One region of the Cobetia sp. AM6 genome, then DNA from elsewhere that is predicted to be linked to it. Evidence: predicted binding sites of a transcription regulator. Region 1 holds the regulator's gene; the other holds the start of a gene.
The links. The regulator FNR, encoded in region 1, switches genes on or off when oxygen is low (the NO sensors DNR and NnrR bind a similar motif). The targets are predictions, from matches to a motif close to TTGATNTANATCAA.
Positions count from the first base shown of each region.

Region 2: the regulator FNR is predicted to act here: its motif matches at 3,754-3,767, upstream of clpB (ATP-dependent chaperone ClpB).

Region 1 covers NZ_AP021868.1:341,966-349,400, reverse strand. Annotated here, with positions in the region: gene CLAM6_RS01605 (cbb3-type cytochrome c oxidase subunit I) at 1-622, shown strand, start outside; gene CLAM6_RS01600 (cbb3-type cytochrome c oxidase subunit II) at 619-1,236, shown strand; gene CLAM6_RS01595 (hypothetical protein) at 1,262-1,540, shown strand; gene fnr (fumarate/nitrate reduction transcriptional regulator Fnr) at 1,829-2,578, shown strand; gene CLAM6_RS01585 (fatty acid cis/trans isomerase) at 2,804-5,302, opposite strand; gene bufA2 (BufA2 family periplasmic bufferin-type metallophore) at 5,572-5,838, shown strand; gene bufB (MNIO family bufferin maturase) at 6,052-7,041, shown strand; gene CLAM6_RS01570 (HvfC/BufC N-terminal domain-containing protein) at 7,038-7,435, shown strand, end outside.
Region 2 covers NZ_AP021868.1:3,957,548-3,964,982, reverse strand. Annotated here, with positions in the region: gene CLAM6_RS16530 (NAD+ synthase) at 1-805, shown strand, start outside; gene CLAM6_RS16525 (outer membrane protein assembly factor BamD) at 932-1,735, opposite strand; gene rluD (23S rRNA pseudouridine(1911/1915/1917) synthase RluD) at 1,830-2,783, shown strand; gene pgeF (peptidoglycan editing factor PgeF) at 2,823-3,599, shown strand; gene clpB (ATP-dependent chaperone ClpB) at 3,911-6,559, shown strand; gene CLAM6_RS16505 (acetolactate synthase 3 large subunit) at 7,138-7,435, shown strand, end outside.

The DNA.
Region 1 (7,435 bases):
ACTCAAGGAGGATTGGCACTCATTGCGCCGGGATCCGCTGATCTGCCTGCTGGCGGCAGCTCTGGTCAGTTATGCCCTGGCGGTTCTTGAATACAGCCTGCTGTCACTGCCGACCCTCAATGCCCTGACCTTCAGTGCCGCCAACAGTCTGTCGCCGGCAGCAAGCCTGGGAGTGGTCGCGACAGTCGCCATCGTGATGGCCTATCACCTGCTGCCCCCGATGCGCTCCCTCGCGCTGCTCAAGACTCACGCCCTGCTGGTCATCATCGGCACCCTGCTGTGCGTTGCCGCCAGCTGGGCGACCACGCTGCTTCAAGGCAGCATGTGGCATGTGCTGGCAAATGACGGCAGGCCGCTATACACCTTGAGCGAGGTGCTGGAAGCGGCCCGCATGCCGATGATGATCTCGCTGGGCGGGCTCGCCTGCTGGGCGCTCGGCTTGCTGCTGATGCTCCTCAATGTGACGCGCACCCTGGCTGATCAAAAGAGCGAACGCCAAGCCGCTCATGAGCGTCAGCGCCTGAGCTCCGGCTCGCACAAGGCATCATCAGAACCTGCCATGCACTCTGCGTCCCCCTCTACCACGCCCCCTGCCACATCCTCGGGAGGGCACTACGCATGAGACATGTCCTGCTCGAACGTCACGCCGGCCTGATGACGGCACTATGCCTGCTCACCATGAGCCTCGGCGCCCTCGCCCAGCTGGTGCCGCTCGGGGCTCACCCCAGCCTCGCCAGCGCACCCGAAGACCTCAAACCGCTGAGCGCCCTGGCGCTGGAGGGCCAGCGCATCTACCAACGCGAGGGCTGTCAGCAGTGCCACACACGCATGGTGCGCGATCTACCGGGCGACACGGCGCGCCACGGTGATGCGACGACCGCCCGAGAGCGCTATTACGACCGCCCTTCGCTGTGGGGCGTCGAGCGCTGGGGGACGGATTTGAGCAAGCTGCCTGCGCAGCATGACGATGCCTGGCAGCGCCTGCATCTGCATGACCCGCGCAGTCAGGTGCCGGGCTCAGCGATGCCCGCCTACCCGTGGCTGTTCGAGCGGGCATTGAGCGGTGAAGGCATCGCGGCACGCATGCGAGCCCTGCAAGGCCTGGGCGTGCCCTACGCGGAAGACGAGATTCTCGCCGCCCCCAATGACGTGCGTGGCACTGCCGAAATCACGGCGCTGCTCGCCTACCTGCAGCAGGCCGCCCCCGCGAGCGACATCGCCAGCCGTGGCCCATGACAGGACACCGCTCAGGAGACACGACATGAATCTGCTGGAGACAACTGGACTCCCCCTGTTCTGGAATCTCTGGGTGCTGGCCCTCACGCTGGGCAGCCTGGTGCTGTTCGCCATGCTGGCGCTGGGCAGCCTTTCGCGCGCTGCAAGCGCTGACAGCGACGAGCGCGAAGGCGATGGCCCCATGCAGGAACATCGCATCAACGGCGTACGTCAGCCTGGCACACCAGCACCACGTGCCTGGGGCATACTGGCACTGGCGACGCTGGCCGCCGCACTGATCCTGCTGCTCGGCGCAGCTGGCTGAGGCAGGTCGTCGCGGTATGGTCATGCGGGGCCAACCCGGCCTAAAGTTCACACACCTTGCAACGCCCATGGGTTGGGCAGGATAATGAATTAATAAAATCTAATATTATGGCGCCACGAAATTGCACTGCATTAGCCGATAAGCGCTCAGACTCTGGCCGCTCGATTCAATTCGGCTAGGCAGGGTAGCGGCGGGCGACAAGGCCCCGCCCCACCGTTGTTGCGCCCGAAAGACCCCTCCCGCTGCCCTGCCCCAGGGGTAGCGGTGACATTCCTCAGGAGAGTCACCATGACGGCCAATGCACAGGCATCACACCGCTTGCGCGCCCATGAAGCCCGCTGCCAGACCTGTTCGCTGAGTTCACTGTGCCTGCCACTGGCACTGAACATGGAAGATATCGACCAGTTTGACGCCATCATCCGCCGTCGCGCGCCACTCAGAAAAGGGGAAGTACTCTTCACCCAGGGCGATGCCTTCGATTGCGTCTTCACGGTGCGCTCCGGAAGTCTCAAGCAGATCACCAATGAAAACAGCGGCATGGAGCAGCTGACCGGCTTCTACCTGCCCAGCGAGCTGGCCGGGCTGGATGCCATCGACAGCAATTGCTATCCCGGCACTGCGGTGGCGCTGGAGACCACCACCGTCTGCGAGATTCCCTTCGACCGCCTCAATGCGCTCTCGGAGCAGATGCCGGAACTGAGAACCCAGCTGTTCAAGAGCCTGAGCAAGGAGTTGCACGAAGATCGCCGCATGATGATGCTGCTGTCGCGCAAGACAGCCGATGAGCGACTGGCGAGCTTCCTGGTCAACCTGTCACAGCGCTTCCGTCGTCGTGGCTATTCGCCGTACAGCTTCCGCCTGTCGATGGCACGCGCCGATATCGGCAACTATCTGGGGCTTGCCGTCGAAACCATCAGCCGTATCCTGACCCGCTTCCAGACCCAGGGGCTGGTCGACATTCGTGCCCGCGAGGTGCATATCCTGCATCTGGATGGCCTGATCGAACTGGCCGAAGGCGAGTGTCAGGGCGGTCGCTGATGACGCCTGCTGACAGCACATCACGCAGCGCGACACTGCGCTGATCAGCCGCCAGGGCGCCATTTTGGCACTACACAAGAAGAAGCCCGCCACGCAATGTGCGTGGCGGGCTTCTTCCTTCTGTCAGGCCAGTCGTCATGACAGTCCTGATAACCCTGACAGTTCTGGCAGCCCAGACAGTCCTGACAGCAGGCCTTGCCTCAGCCGCTCAAGCCTTGCTGGCAATCAGCGGTTCTCGAGGCGGTTATAGTCCAGCAGGCCCGCTTCGACAGGGCGATCAGCATAGTTGGTGCGCAGCACGCTGTCGGAAAACTCCCAGAAGCGCGGATCAGTCCGGCGCACCCCGATATCGGCCTGCAGGGCGCGATAGTCCTCTTCGGTCTCGAGTGCCGCCACCCGCTCTGCCAGCCCCGTCAGGGTGTCAGCCGTCAGACGCCAGAAGGCATTCGGGTAATCGCCCGCCACGCCACGCAAGACATCGAGAGTGTCTTGCTCAGGACGGCGATTTACCTCCTCATCGAACAGGCTGGTGATGTTGGCGTGGGCGGAATTGCGCAGCACGCTGTAAAGGCGCGGCGAGTCATCAGTGCCATCCTCCAGCGCAACGATCGTCACCTCCGGCATCAGGCTGGCCGAGACTCCCTGCACCGCAGCGAGGGCCTGCAGCTCATGTCGCACGTGCTCGTCCTCGACATTGCTCAGGCTGCGCTCATGGCCGAGTTCCGGCGCGAGGCGCTCCTGCATGCGCCGCATCAGACCAAGGCGAGCCTGGTTCGGGGATGACAGCTCCTGCGGTGTCCAGACGATGCCACTGGGTGCATCGAACTGCGGCGGCTTCTTGAACAGCAGCTCGACAAGCCCGGGGCTGACGTCGCGATACCAGCTGTCATGCACCGCCTGGCGCTCGCCCGCCGGCAACAGCACCAGCAGGTTGTTCTCGCCTTCCATGCGCAGGAAGTCCATGTACAGACGGGTGACCAGCTGATGGCCGAGATTGCCATAGACATCGAAGCCGGCGACCAGCAGATAGTGGATGCGCTCCAGCATCGGGTAATCGATGATCCAGCCCGTCTTGGGCACGCCACCGACCAACCCCTTCATCACCGCCGCATTGTCGAAGTGGCGATAGATGGTCAGGGCCGCGTTGGGATTGCGCCCCTGGCCGGGGCCGTCGGTCCAGCCGCTGCCGTCCCACAGCACTCGCTCATCCAGGCGCAGATCGCCATCGAGATAGGCCTGGGACATCAGGCGCTGCTTGGCCTTGAGGTAGGCGGTCTGCTTGCGCTCGAACTTGACCCAGGAGCTGATCGGCAACGCATTGCTGCTCTGCTCGGCGGGCAGGCTGAGATTCTTCCCTTCCTCGGCCAGGGTGCGTTCCACTTCCGGGTGGCTGAACATCTTCGGATCGGTGAAGCCGACCCAGAAGTGATCATTGATCACATCCACCGCGACCTGACCGCGACAGACCGGCCCCTTGATGAAGCCCATGATGGTGTTCTGCGACTCATCCAGCATGAAGCGATAGCGTGACTCGGCCGGGATGGCCTCGAAGGTCAGGAAAGGATTCGAGGCCGTCTTGAGGTCGTAATCCGGCAGGTCATCCACCGGGTAATCCGGTGTCAGGAACAGCGCCTGCCAGCGCTTGAAGCGAGCATCATCGAGCGCATAGGGCAGATGATTCTTGGCCAGGATCGTCGCGCGCTCCTGCCACAGACGGTAATAGACCCGCGGGCGTCCGGCGTCATCGTGGGGCAGGCTCGCGCGCTCATCGGCGGTGTAGGAGGCATAGGGTGCATCGTAGGGGCGGCGCGTGGAGATGCGCTTGATCGGCTCGCCCGGCGGGGTGCTGGAACGCACCAGCTTGAAGAAGATCGGCCGTCCATCCGCGCCCTTGATGTCCGGGAAATACACATGGCTCAGGAAGAGATGCTCGTAGATATAGCGATTCATCAGGCGCTGCTTGAGGCTGTCGCCGTTGAAGAAGCGCTCGGCCTGCTCGATGTGCGGCATCAGCGCCTGGGGCAGTGGTGCCGGACCGGTCATCGCGCCACCCTTGGCCAGCCAGTTCACCAGCGTGCGGTGCTCTTCATCGCTGACCTGTGGCAGGGCGTAGGGCATGCCCCAGTCAGGATGGTCTTCGGCGAACTTGTCGTAGCCCTCGACGGGGGCACACACCTGACTGCGATTGAGCGACAGGTCGAAGCGGTCTTCCGGCAGCAGGCCATCTTCCGTCACCGGCAGCGGCGCCTTGCGCTTCTGGCTGAGCGCACGGAACAGCACACTGCCCTCCAGATTGGCGGCCGGAGAGTCGAAGCGCTCATTGAGCACCGGCGAGAAGTCCATGCTGCGCCACTGTTCGGTGGTGTCCGCGTCCTCGAACATGCGCGTCAGATTGGCCGCCAGCAAGCGCGTGCCATCGTAGACCGGCGCCGGATTCATGCCGCGATCGATCCCGGCGGCCGATGACATCTTGAGCTGACAGGGAGCGTCGTAGCAGCCATGACAGACCACGCAGCGCGTCTCGATCACCGGCTTGACCTCATCCTCCCACTGGCGCCCGGCAAGACTGTCGTGTGACACCACCCGCTCACGCGGTGACGCGGGGCCGAAACGCTCATCGAGCTGATGAATCGCGACGGCACTGCAGCCCCCCAACAGTAGAACGAGCACGATGCTCCAGCGCCAGCGCGGTATGCGCCACAGGCGTCGAAGTAGGTCCGGCATGGGGAACTCCAGCAAGAGGAAGGGATATCGGCAATCGGGCAGATGATGGCGAAAGCGTACCATAAGCAGGCTCACTAATTCGGCAAGACTGCCTTTCCAAGCATAGTGAACAATGATGTCAGATTTTTTTGGCGTTTCCGCATCCAACTGTATTTTGACGGCGTATGACTTCATGACCCGCCTGAACGAGCTGTCTGACGCAAGCGGGTGCCACGATGTTCCTGATCCATAATTCAAAAAATACGGGCCCTGCCCGATAGGAAGCCATCATGACCATGAAGAAGACCGTTACTGCTGCCACCTTCGCCGCCGCTGCCGCCGCGCTGTTCTCCACTGCCGCCCTGACCTCGCTGCCGGTGCACGCCGGTGACAATGCCGTGAAGTGCTCCGGCATCAACTCCTGCAAGGGCACCTCCGAATGCGCGACCGCCAACAGCGCCTGCAAGGGCCACAACGCCTGCAAGGGCCAGGGCTGGTCGTACACTGCCAGCGCTGAATCCTGTGTCGGCGAAGGTGGTACTGTCGTCGAGGGCTGATCCTCAGGCACGCAGAGGCGTCTGCCCTGGCAGGCGCCTCTGGCGAATTACCGACGGGAGGACGGCACACCGTCCTCCCGTTCCTGATTCTGGTTCTGGCTCTGGCTCGGTTTCTGTCCGGGAAGCCTGGCGGGTGTCTTTCAGCTCTCCTGACTCGCCCTCTGCCTCGCCCTTTTCCGCACCCTCTGCCTTCGCTCAGAAGAGGACTCACGCATGACGACAGCTGTCACCGCTCGCCTGCCCACGCCCGCCAGCGCCGGCATCGGCCAAGGGCTGGGCCTGCGCCCCGAGTACTATCACGAGATTCTGACGACGCTGCCGGACATCGACTGGTTCGAGGCCATCAGCGAGAACTACATGGGCCACGGCGCCAGAGAATACGGTGGCCTGAGTACTGGTGGCCTGAGTACTGGTGGCCTGAGTACCGGTGGTCTGAGTGCCGGCGGCAAGCCACTTCATCATCTCGAGCGAGTCCGCGAGCACTACCCCATCGCCTTGCATGGCGTCTCACTGTCCATCGGTGGCAGCCACCCCATCGACAGCCGTTACCTGCGCGAGCTGCGCGCCCTGTGCGAGCGCATCGAACCGCTGTGGGTCTCCGACCACCTGTGCTGGACGCGTACCGGCGCGCATCAGTTCCACGACCTGCTGCCGCTGCCTTATACCGATGCCACCATCGACCATCTGGCCGAACGCATCGATCAGGTCCAGAACGCGCTCGGCCGTCAATTATTGCTGGAAAATGTCTCCAGCTATCTGACCTGGCGCCCTGACGAGATGAGCGAATGGGAGTTTCTGGCCGAGGTCAGCCGCCGCGCCGACTGCCTGATCCTGCTCGACCTGAACAACGTCATCGTCTCGAGCCACAACCATGGCTTCGACCCGCTGACCTATCTGGACGCCATGCCGGCAGAGCGCGTCTGGCAGCACCATCTGGCCGGGCATATCCGGCAGGAGGTCTCCGGCGGCGAGCTATGCATCGACACCCATGACCAGCCCGTCCCGGACACCGTGTGGACGCTGTATGACGCCGCGCGGGAGCGCTTCGGCGATGTCGCCACCATGATCGAGCGTGACGACAACTTCCCGCCCTGGTCGGAGTTGATGCAGGAGTACGCCGAGCTGCGCCGCCGCAGTGGTCGTCCGCTGGCGGATGCTGCGCGCGAGAACCAGACGCCAGACCACGGAGGGCTGCGCGCATGACGCAAGCGAGCCCTGCAGGCGGTGCTGATCGCAGCGCCTTGATGCAACTGCAGGAGACCACGGGCGCCTACCTCGCGACACCGAGCCCTGACACCCGCAGCGCGGCGGCCGAGGCCGTCATCAGTGATCAGCTTGCCAGCGCCGAGGAGCGCCTCGACATCTACGCGATGGCCTATCGGCTGCGGCTCTTCGAGGTCTTCGGCGGGGATTTCGAGGCCGTGCACACCCTGATCGGCGATGACGCCTTCGGGCTGCTGTGTCGTGACTACCTCGCGGCCCACCCGCCGAGTCATTATTCGATTCGCTGGGCAGGCCAGCATTTCCCGGCCTTCGTCGCGGCGCGCGAACCCGAGCGCTCCCTGGTCACCGAGATGGCCGCCTTCGAGTGGGCTTT
Region 2 (7,435 bases), 610 kb from region 1:
TGACTACGTCAACAAGAGCGGCTTCAAGGGTGTGGTGCTGGGGCTTTCCGGGGGCATCGATTCCGGCCTGTCGCTGGCCATCGCCGTCGATGCGCTGGGCGCGGACCGCGTGCACGCCGTGATGATGCCGTATCACTACACCGCGGACATCTCCAAGGAAGACGCCGCCGAGCAGGCCAGGCTGCTGGGCGTGAATTACGAGGTGATGCCCATCGCGCCGATGGTCGAGGCCTTCACCGAGACCCTGGCGGAGAGCTTCGCCGGCAGCGAGCGCGACACCACCGAGGAGAACCTGCAGTCGCGGTGCCGTGGCGTGCTGCTGATGGCCATCTCCAACAAGAAGGGCCTGATGGTGCTGACCACCGGCAACAAGAGCGAGATGGCGGTGGGTTACGCCACGCTCTACGGCGACATGGTCGGCGGCTACAACGCGCTCAAGGATGTCTACAAGAGCTGGGTGTTCCGTCTCGCCAACTGGCGCAACACCATGGGCCCGGCGATTCCGGAGCGCGTCATCACGCGCCCGCCGTCCGCCGAGCTCGCCGAAGACCAGCTCGACAGCGATTCGCTGCCGGACTACGACACTCTGGATGCGATTCTCACCCACTATATCGAGGGTGACATGAGCGCCGAGGCGATCATCCGCTCAGGCTTCGAGGAAGAGGATGTCTATCGCGTGGTGCGTCTGGTCGACCGTACCGAGTACAAGCGTCGTCAGGCACCGGTAGGCGTGCGCGTCACGCCGCGCGGCTTCGGGCGGGACCGCCGCTACCCGATCGTCAATGGCTGGGTAGCCGGCGAATGACGGATTGCGGATTCTTTGCGCAAGACGCTGAAGGCGCCTGAATCCGACGATTCTGGCCATGCTGGCAGCACGAAAAAGCCCGTGATCGATGATCACGGGCTTCTCGATGGTGACGCCTGCCGGTCGTCAGACCGTCAGGTCGTCAGCCTTCACGTAGCGCGGCTCGAAGGTACGACCATCCAGACGTTCGTTGTCCGGATCATTCTGGATCAGCACCTTGAGCGTCTCGCTGGCACGGTCACGCAGACCGAGGCCCAGATAGCCCTCGACCATCACGGCCAGCGCATCGCGGGTGGCAGGAGTGTTAGGGTAGTGCTCAATGACCCACTCGCCACGCTTCACGGCAGCCAGATAGGCCTGCTTGCGCAGGTAGAAATCGGCTGTCTGCAGCTCGCCGCGCGCCAGTACGTTGCGCAGATAGATGATGCGCTGACGGGAATCTGCCGCGTAGGTGCTGTTGGGGAAGCGACGTACCAGCTCACCGAAGTCGACATAGGCATCGCGTGTCGCGCCCAGGTCACGCTTGGAAATATCGATCAGATCGAGGGATTCCAGGCTGAAACGACCCGCGCTGTACGCTGCCAGTCCACGCATGTAGTAGGCATAATCGACCTGCGGGTGATCGGGGTGCAGGCGAATGAAACGGCTGGCCGCGGCGCGTGCCGCCTCCCAGTTGTCGACCTGATAATAGGCGTAGATCAGCTCCAGCTGCGACTGTTCGGCGTAGCTGCCGAACGGGAAGCGAGTATCCAGGGCTTCAAGTTGTTGCACAGCGGAGTTGAAGCGGCTGGTATCCAGGGAAACCTGGGCCTGACGATACAGGTCCTGCTCCTGAAGATCCGGTGCCGGCTCGTTGGACGCACAGCCAGCCAGCAAGGTGCTGGCCAGGGCGAGGGCAGTCAAGGGAAGGGCGCGCATCGGTTTCCTCATCTCGGGCAATCCATGGCGGGCATGCTAGAATCCGCCGATCCGCACTCACTATAAAGCAAAGGCCCTTTCGTGCGAAACGGCCTCAGAGAGCAATATGGCAGACACCATCAACCGCGAAGAGCGGATCCCGGAGGCGATGATTGGCATGCGCCTTGACCAGGCCTGCGCCGAGATCTTCTCCGACTATTCCCGCGAGCGTCTCAAGCACTGGATCAAGACCGGTGCGCTGACCCTCGACGGTGCCGCCGTCAAACCCCGCGAGAAGGTCTATGGCGGTGAACGTCTGGCCCTGACCGCCGAGCTTGAAGAGGAAGTCAGCCACGAGCCGGAAGATATCGAGCTCGAGATCGTCTATGAAGACGACGACGTGCTGGTCATCAACAAGGAGCACGGCATGGTCGTGCACCCGGGCGCGGGTAACCACGATGGCACGCTGCTCAACGCCATCCTGCATCATTGTCCGGGCAATTCCATGATGCCGCGTGCCGGTATCGTGCACCGTCTCGACAAGGACACCAGCGGACTGATGGTGGTGGCCAAGTCATTGACCGCCCAGGCGGACCTGGTCGAGCAGCTGCAGGCCCGTACCGTATCGCGCGAGTACGATGCCGTCGTCACGGGCGTGCTGACCTCCGGTGCCACCGTGGATGCGCCCATCGGGCGTCACCCCAAGGACCGCAAGCGTCAGGCCGTCACTCACAGTGGCAAGCCGGCGGTCACCCACTTCCGCGTGGTGGAACGTTTCCGGGGTCACACCCATATCCGCTGCAAGCTGGAAACCGGGCGTACCCACCAGATTCGCGTGCACATGGCGCACCAGCGCTATCCGCTGGTCGGAGACCCGGTCTACGGCGGGCGTCTGAAGCTGCCGCCGGGGGCCAGCGACCCGCTCAAGGAGCTGCTGCGTCAGTTCCCGCGTCAGGCACTGCATGCCCGTCGTCTCGCCTTCATCCACCCGATCACGGGCAAGGAAGTCGAATTCCGCGCCGAGATGCCGGGCGACATGCTGGTGTTGATCGACTATCTCAAGGAAGACATCGCTCGCTGAGGCGGCAGGCTCGCGCGACACGCCGCACAAGGAGAGGTTATGCACGACGAGAGTCTACGCCCGACCCTGATACTGCCGGACTGGCCCGCGCCGAGCCCGGTGCAGGCCTTCGTGACCACGCGTGAGAGCGGCCCCAGCCAGGGGCCGTATGCCGGCTTCAATCCGGCGCTGCATGTGGGTGATGACCCGGCGATGGTGGCGCAGGTGCGTGAGCTGCTCGCCGCGGAGGTCGATGATGGGCGTCCGCTGGCGTGGCTGGATCAGGTGCACGGCACTCAGGTGGTGGATGCCTTCGATGTCTGCCATGGCGAGGACCGGCCGGATGCGCCGCCACGGGCGGATGCCTGCATCAGTACCGGCACCGGGCAGGCCTGTGTGGTGATGACGGCGGACTGCCTGCCGGTGCTGTTCTGTGATCGGCAGGGCACGCGCGTCGGCGTGGCGCATGCGGGTTGGCGCGGGCTGGTCGAAGGCGTGCTGGAAGCCACCATCGAGCGTCTCGGTGATGACCCCGGCGAGCTGATGGCCTGGCTGGGCCCGGCGATCTCCAATGCGCAGTTCGAGGTCGGCCCCGAGGTGCGTGATGCCTTCATCGCGGATCTGCCCGAGGCCGATGATGCCTTCGAGGCCAGCCCCTACCGGCTCGGTCACTACATGGGTGATCTCTACAAGCTGGCACGCCTGCGTCTCGAGCGTGCCGGGGTCGGTCATGTCAGTGGCGGGCACTTCTGTACCGCCTCTGAATCACGCTTCTATTCACACCGGCGTGATGATGGCGTGACCGGACGCCTCGCCACGGTGATCTGGCTGCGCTGAGGCGCTGATCAGGAATCTCTGGTCGGGGCGCTGGTCAGCGTATTCCGCAAGCTCGACATGCAGTACCCACAAACGCCCCGTTGGCCTGATGTCTCAGGTTGGCGGGGCGTTTCTGTGTGTGGCAAAGCTGATGACCGGCGGGGGCAGCGGGAATCTGACCTGGATCAGGCAAATGCCACAACATGCTGCAGCGCGGCGAATCCTGCCTTGAAAGCCGTGCGCCAGCCCCCATCTTGAGAGTCAGATACGAAATGTTACAGGCGAAGCTCCTGAGAAAAGGAGTACCGCCATGACTCTCAAGAGAAGGCACCATGCGCATCGACAAACTCACCAGCAAGCTGCAGAACGCTCTGGCGGATGCCCAGTCGCTCGCCGTCGGGCGAGGCCACAATGAAATTCACCCGCAGCACCTGCTGCTGGCACTGCTGGAAGACCGCGATGGCGGGCTCAAGGCGCTGGTCAACAAGGCGGGCGGCGATGCCACCAGTCTGATGAGCGGCCTCAAGCGCCAGCTGGATGACCTGCCCACCGTGTCCCAGTTCGACGGCAATGTCGCGCCCTCGCAGGCCCTCGGCAAGCTTCTGAATCTGGCCGATCGTGAAGCGCAGAAGCGCGGCGATCAATACATCGCCTCCGAGCTCGCGCTGCTGGCCGCGCTGGAGCTGGGTGGTGATCTCGGCAAGCTGTTCACCTCCTCGGGCATCAAGAAGCCCGCCCTGACGTCCGCCATCGATGCGCTGCGCGGTGGCGAAGCCGTGGGCGATGCCGATGCCGAGAACAATCGCGAGGCGCTCAACAAGTACACCCTGGATCTGACCGAGCGCGCGCGGGATGGCAAGCTCGACCCGGTGATCGGGCGCGATGAGGAAATTCGCCGCACGATCCAGGTGCTGCAGCGTCGCACCAAGAACAACCCGGTGCTGATCGGTGAGCCCGGCGTCGGCAAGACCGCCATCGTCGAAGGGCTGGCCAGCCGTATCGTCAATGGCGAGGTGCCGGAAGGCCTCAAGAACAAGCGCGTGCTGTCTCTCGACATGGGCTCGCTGCTGGCGGGGGCCAAGTTCCGCGGCGAATTCGAGGAGCGCCTCAAGTCGGTGCTGAAGGAGCTGGCGCAGGAAGAAGGCCAGGTCATCCTGTTCATCGACGAGCTGCACACCATGGTCGGCGCGGGCAAGGCCGAAGGCGCGATGGATGCCGGCAACATGCTCAAGCCGGCGCTGGCGCGTGGCGAGCTGCACTGTGTCGGTGCCACCACGCTTGACGAGTATCGTCAGTACATCGAGAAGGACGCCGCACTTGAGCGCCGCTTCCAGAAGGTGCAGGTCGACCAGCCCAGCGAGGAAGACACCATCGCCATCCTGCGTGGCCTGAAGGAACGCTACGAGGTGCACCACGGGGTCGACATCACCGACAGCGCCATCATCGCCGCCGCGCGGTTGTCCTCGCGCTACATCACGGACCGCCAGCTGCCGGACAAGGCGATCGACCTGATCGATGAGGCCGCGTCACGCATCCGCATGGAACTGGATTCCAAGCCGGAGGAGATGGACCGTCTCGACCGCCGCCTGATCCAGCTCAAGATGGAGCGTGAAGCGCTCAAGAAGGAAACCGACGAGGCGGCGCTCAAGCGTCTCGGCGCGCTTGAAGACCAGATCTCGGAGCTGGAGCGGGAATACGCCGACCTCGATGAAGTCTGGAAGGCCGAGAAGTCCAGCATCCAGGGCGCGGCCCAGTTCAAGGCCGAGCTGGAGCAGGCGCGTATCGATCTGGAGCAGGCGCGCCGCGCCGGCGACCTCAGCCGCATGTCGGAACTGCAATACGGCGTGATTCCGGGGCTCGAGAAGCAGATCAGCGAAGCCGGCGACGGCGAGGCGGATACCTCCGCCCACGTGCTGCTGCGTTCCAATGTCACCGAGGAGGAGATTGCCGAGGTCGTCTCGCGCTGGACCGGCATTCCGGTCGCCAAGATGCTCGAAGGCGAGCGTGACAAGTTGCTGCGCATGGAAGAGGCGCTGCACGAGAAGGTGATCGGCCAGGACGAGGCGGTGATCGCGGTGTCCAATGCGGTGCGTCGTTCACGCGCGGGGCTGTCGGACCCGAATCGTCCCAACGGCTCCTTCCTGTTCCTCGGTCCGACCGGTGTCGGCAAGACGGAGCTCTGCAAGTCACTGGCCAACTTCCTGTTCGACACCGAAGAGGCGATGGTGCGCATCGACATGTCCGAGTTCATGGAGAAGCACTCCGTGGCTCGCTTGATCGGCGCGCCTCCCGGCTATGTCGGCTATGAAGAGGGCGGCTATCTGACCGAGGCCGTGCGCCGCAAGCCGTACTCCGTGCTGCTGCTCGACGAGGTCGAGAAGGCGCATCCGGATGTCTTCAACATCCTGCTGCAGGTGCTGGAAGATGGCCGCCTGACCGATGGTCAGGGACGTACCGTCGATTTCCGCAACACCGTGATCGTGATGACCTCCAATCTGGGCTCGGAAATGATCCAGCGCATGAGCGGCCTCAATGGCGAGCTGGCGGAAGATGAGGGCAGTACGGAAAGCGCCGACGAGCGTGCCGAGCGCAAGGCGGCCTTCCAGTACGACGACATGAAGACGGCGGTGATGGAAGTCGTCGGCAATCACTTCCGCCCGGAGCTGATCAACCGCATCGATGAAGTGGTCGTGTTCCACGCGCTGGGACAGGCGCAGATCGCCTCCATCGCGGGCATTCAGCTTGAGCGTCTCAAGGCGCGTCTGGCCGAGCGTGATCTCGGCTTCGAGATCACCGACCCGGCAATGGCCTTGCTGGCCAAGGCAGGCTTCGATCCGGTCTATGGCGCTCGCCCGCTCAAGCGCGCCATCCAGAGCCGCATCGAGAACCCGCTGGCCCAGGCTCTGCTGGGCGGTGACTTCGTGCCCGGTGACATCATCCATGTCGGCGAAGAGGGCGGGGAGCTGACCTTCACGCGCTGATTCGTGCGCCCGTGAGTGACGCCCTACCGTGACGGAAGCACGCCCTTCCGCTTGCGGTGGGGCGTTTTCGTGTCTGCCGCCTGGGCGCAAAAAGACAACTCGGTGTGAGGCAGGCTGAAATTCACGAAGCAGAAAATTGCGAATTTATCGCCATTGGTGAGGTTTTACGCACGCTTATGGCCGGATTCGTTGTTATCGGTGTGGCATTTGGCGCAGGTGGCGCACACTGGCGTAAGGTTGAGTTGACAGCCCCTTGCGGCTGTTGGACTCTTGACCATTCCTGATTGCGGGCGCGGCCATTCGGGCGACCCTCGAAGCGCCGCGTGAAGGACAGACGCTGAGTCGCTGTCCGCCTGTCAAAGGATACGCCGGTCCGGGTACGCCAACCGTACCGACCGGCCATCAGCCCCGACCGCATCCAACCGATGCGACAAGAGTGCAGGCCCTAACCGGGCCGCAGACGCCAGGGTTTGGCATCAGGTGCCGCAATTTCTGCGGTAGCGACATTCAGGTCGCACTCGATCCGGCTTGCGCATTGCCGCCGGACGCACTCGAGACCTCCAGGGGAGAATAACCAAGTGGAATTGCTTTCCGGCGCTGACATGATCGCCCGCGCCCTGCATGACGAGGGCGTGGAATATATTTACGGCTATCCCGGTGGAGCGGCGCTGCATATCTATGACGCCCTGTTCCGCCAGGACAAGGTCCAGCACATTCTGGTCCGTCACGAGCAGGCCGCGACCCACGCCGCCGATGGTTACGCGCGCGCCTCCGGCAAGCCGGGTGTGGTGCTGGTCACCTCAGGCCCGGGCGCGACCAATGCCGTCACCGGTATCGCCACGGCCTACATGGACTCGATCCCCATGGTCGTGCTGT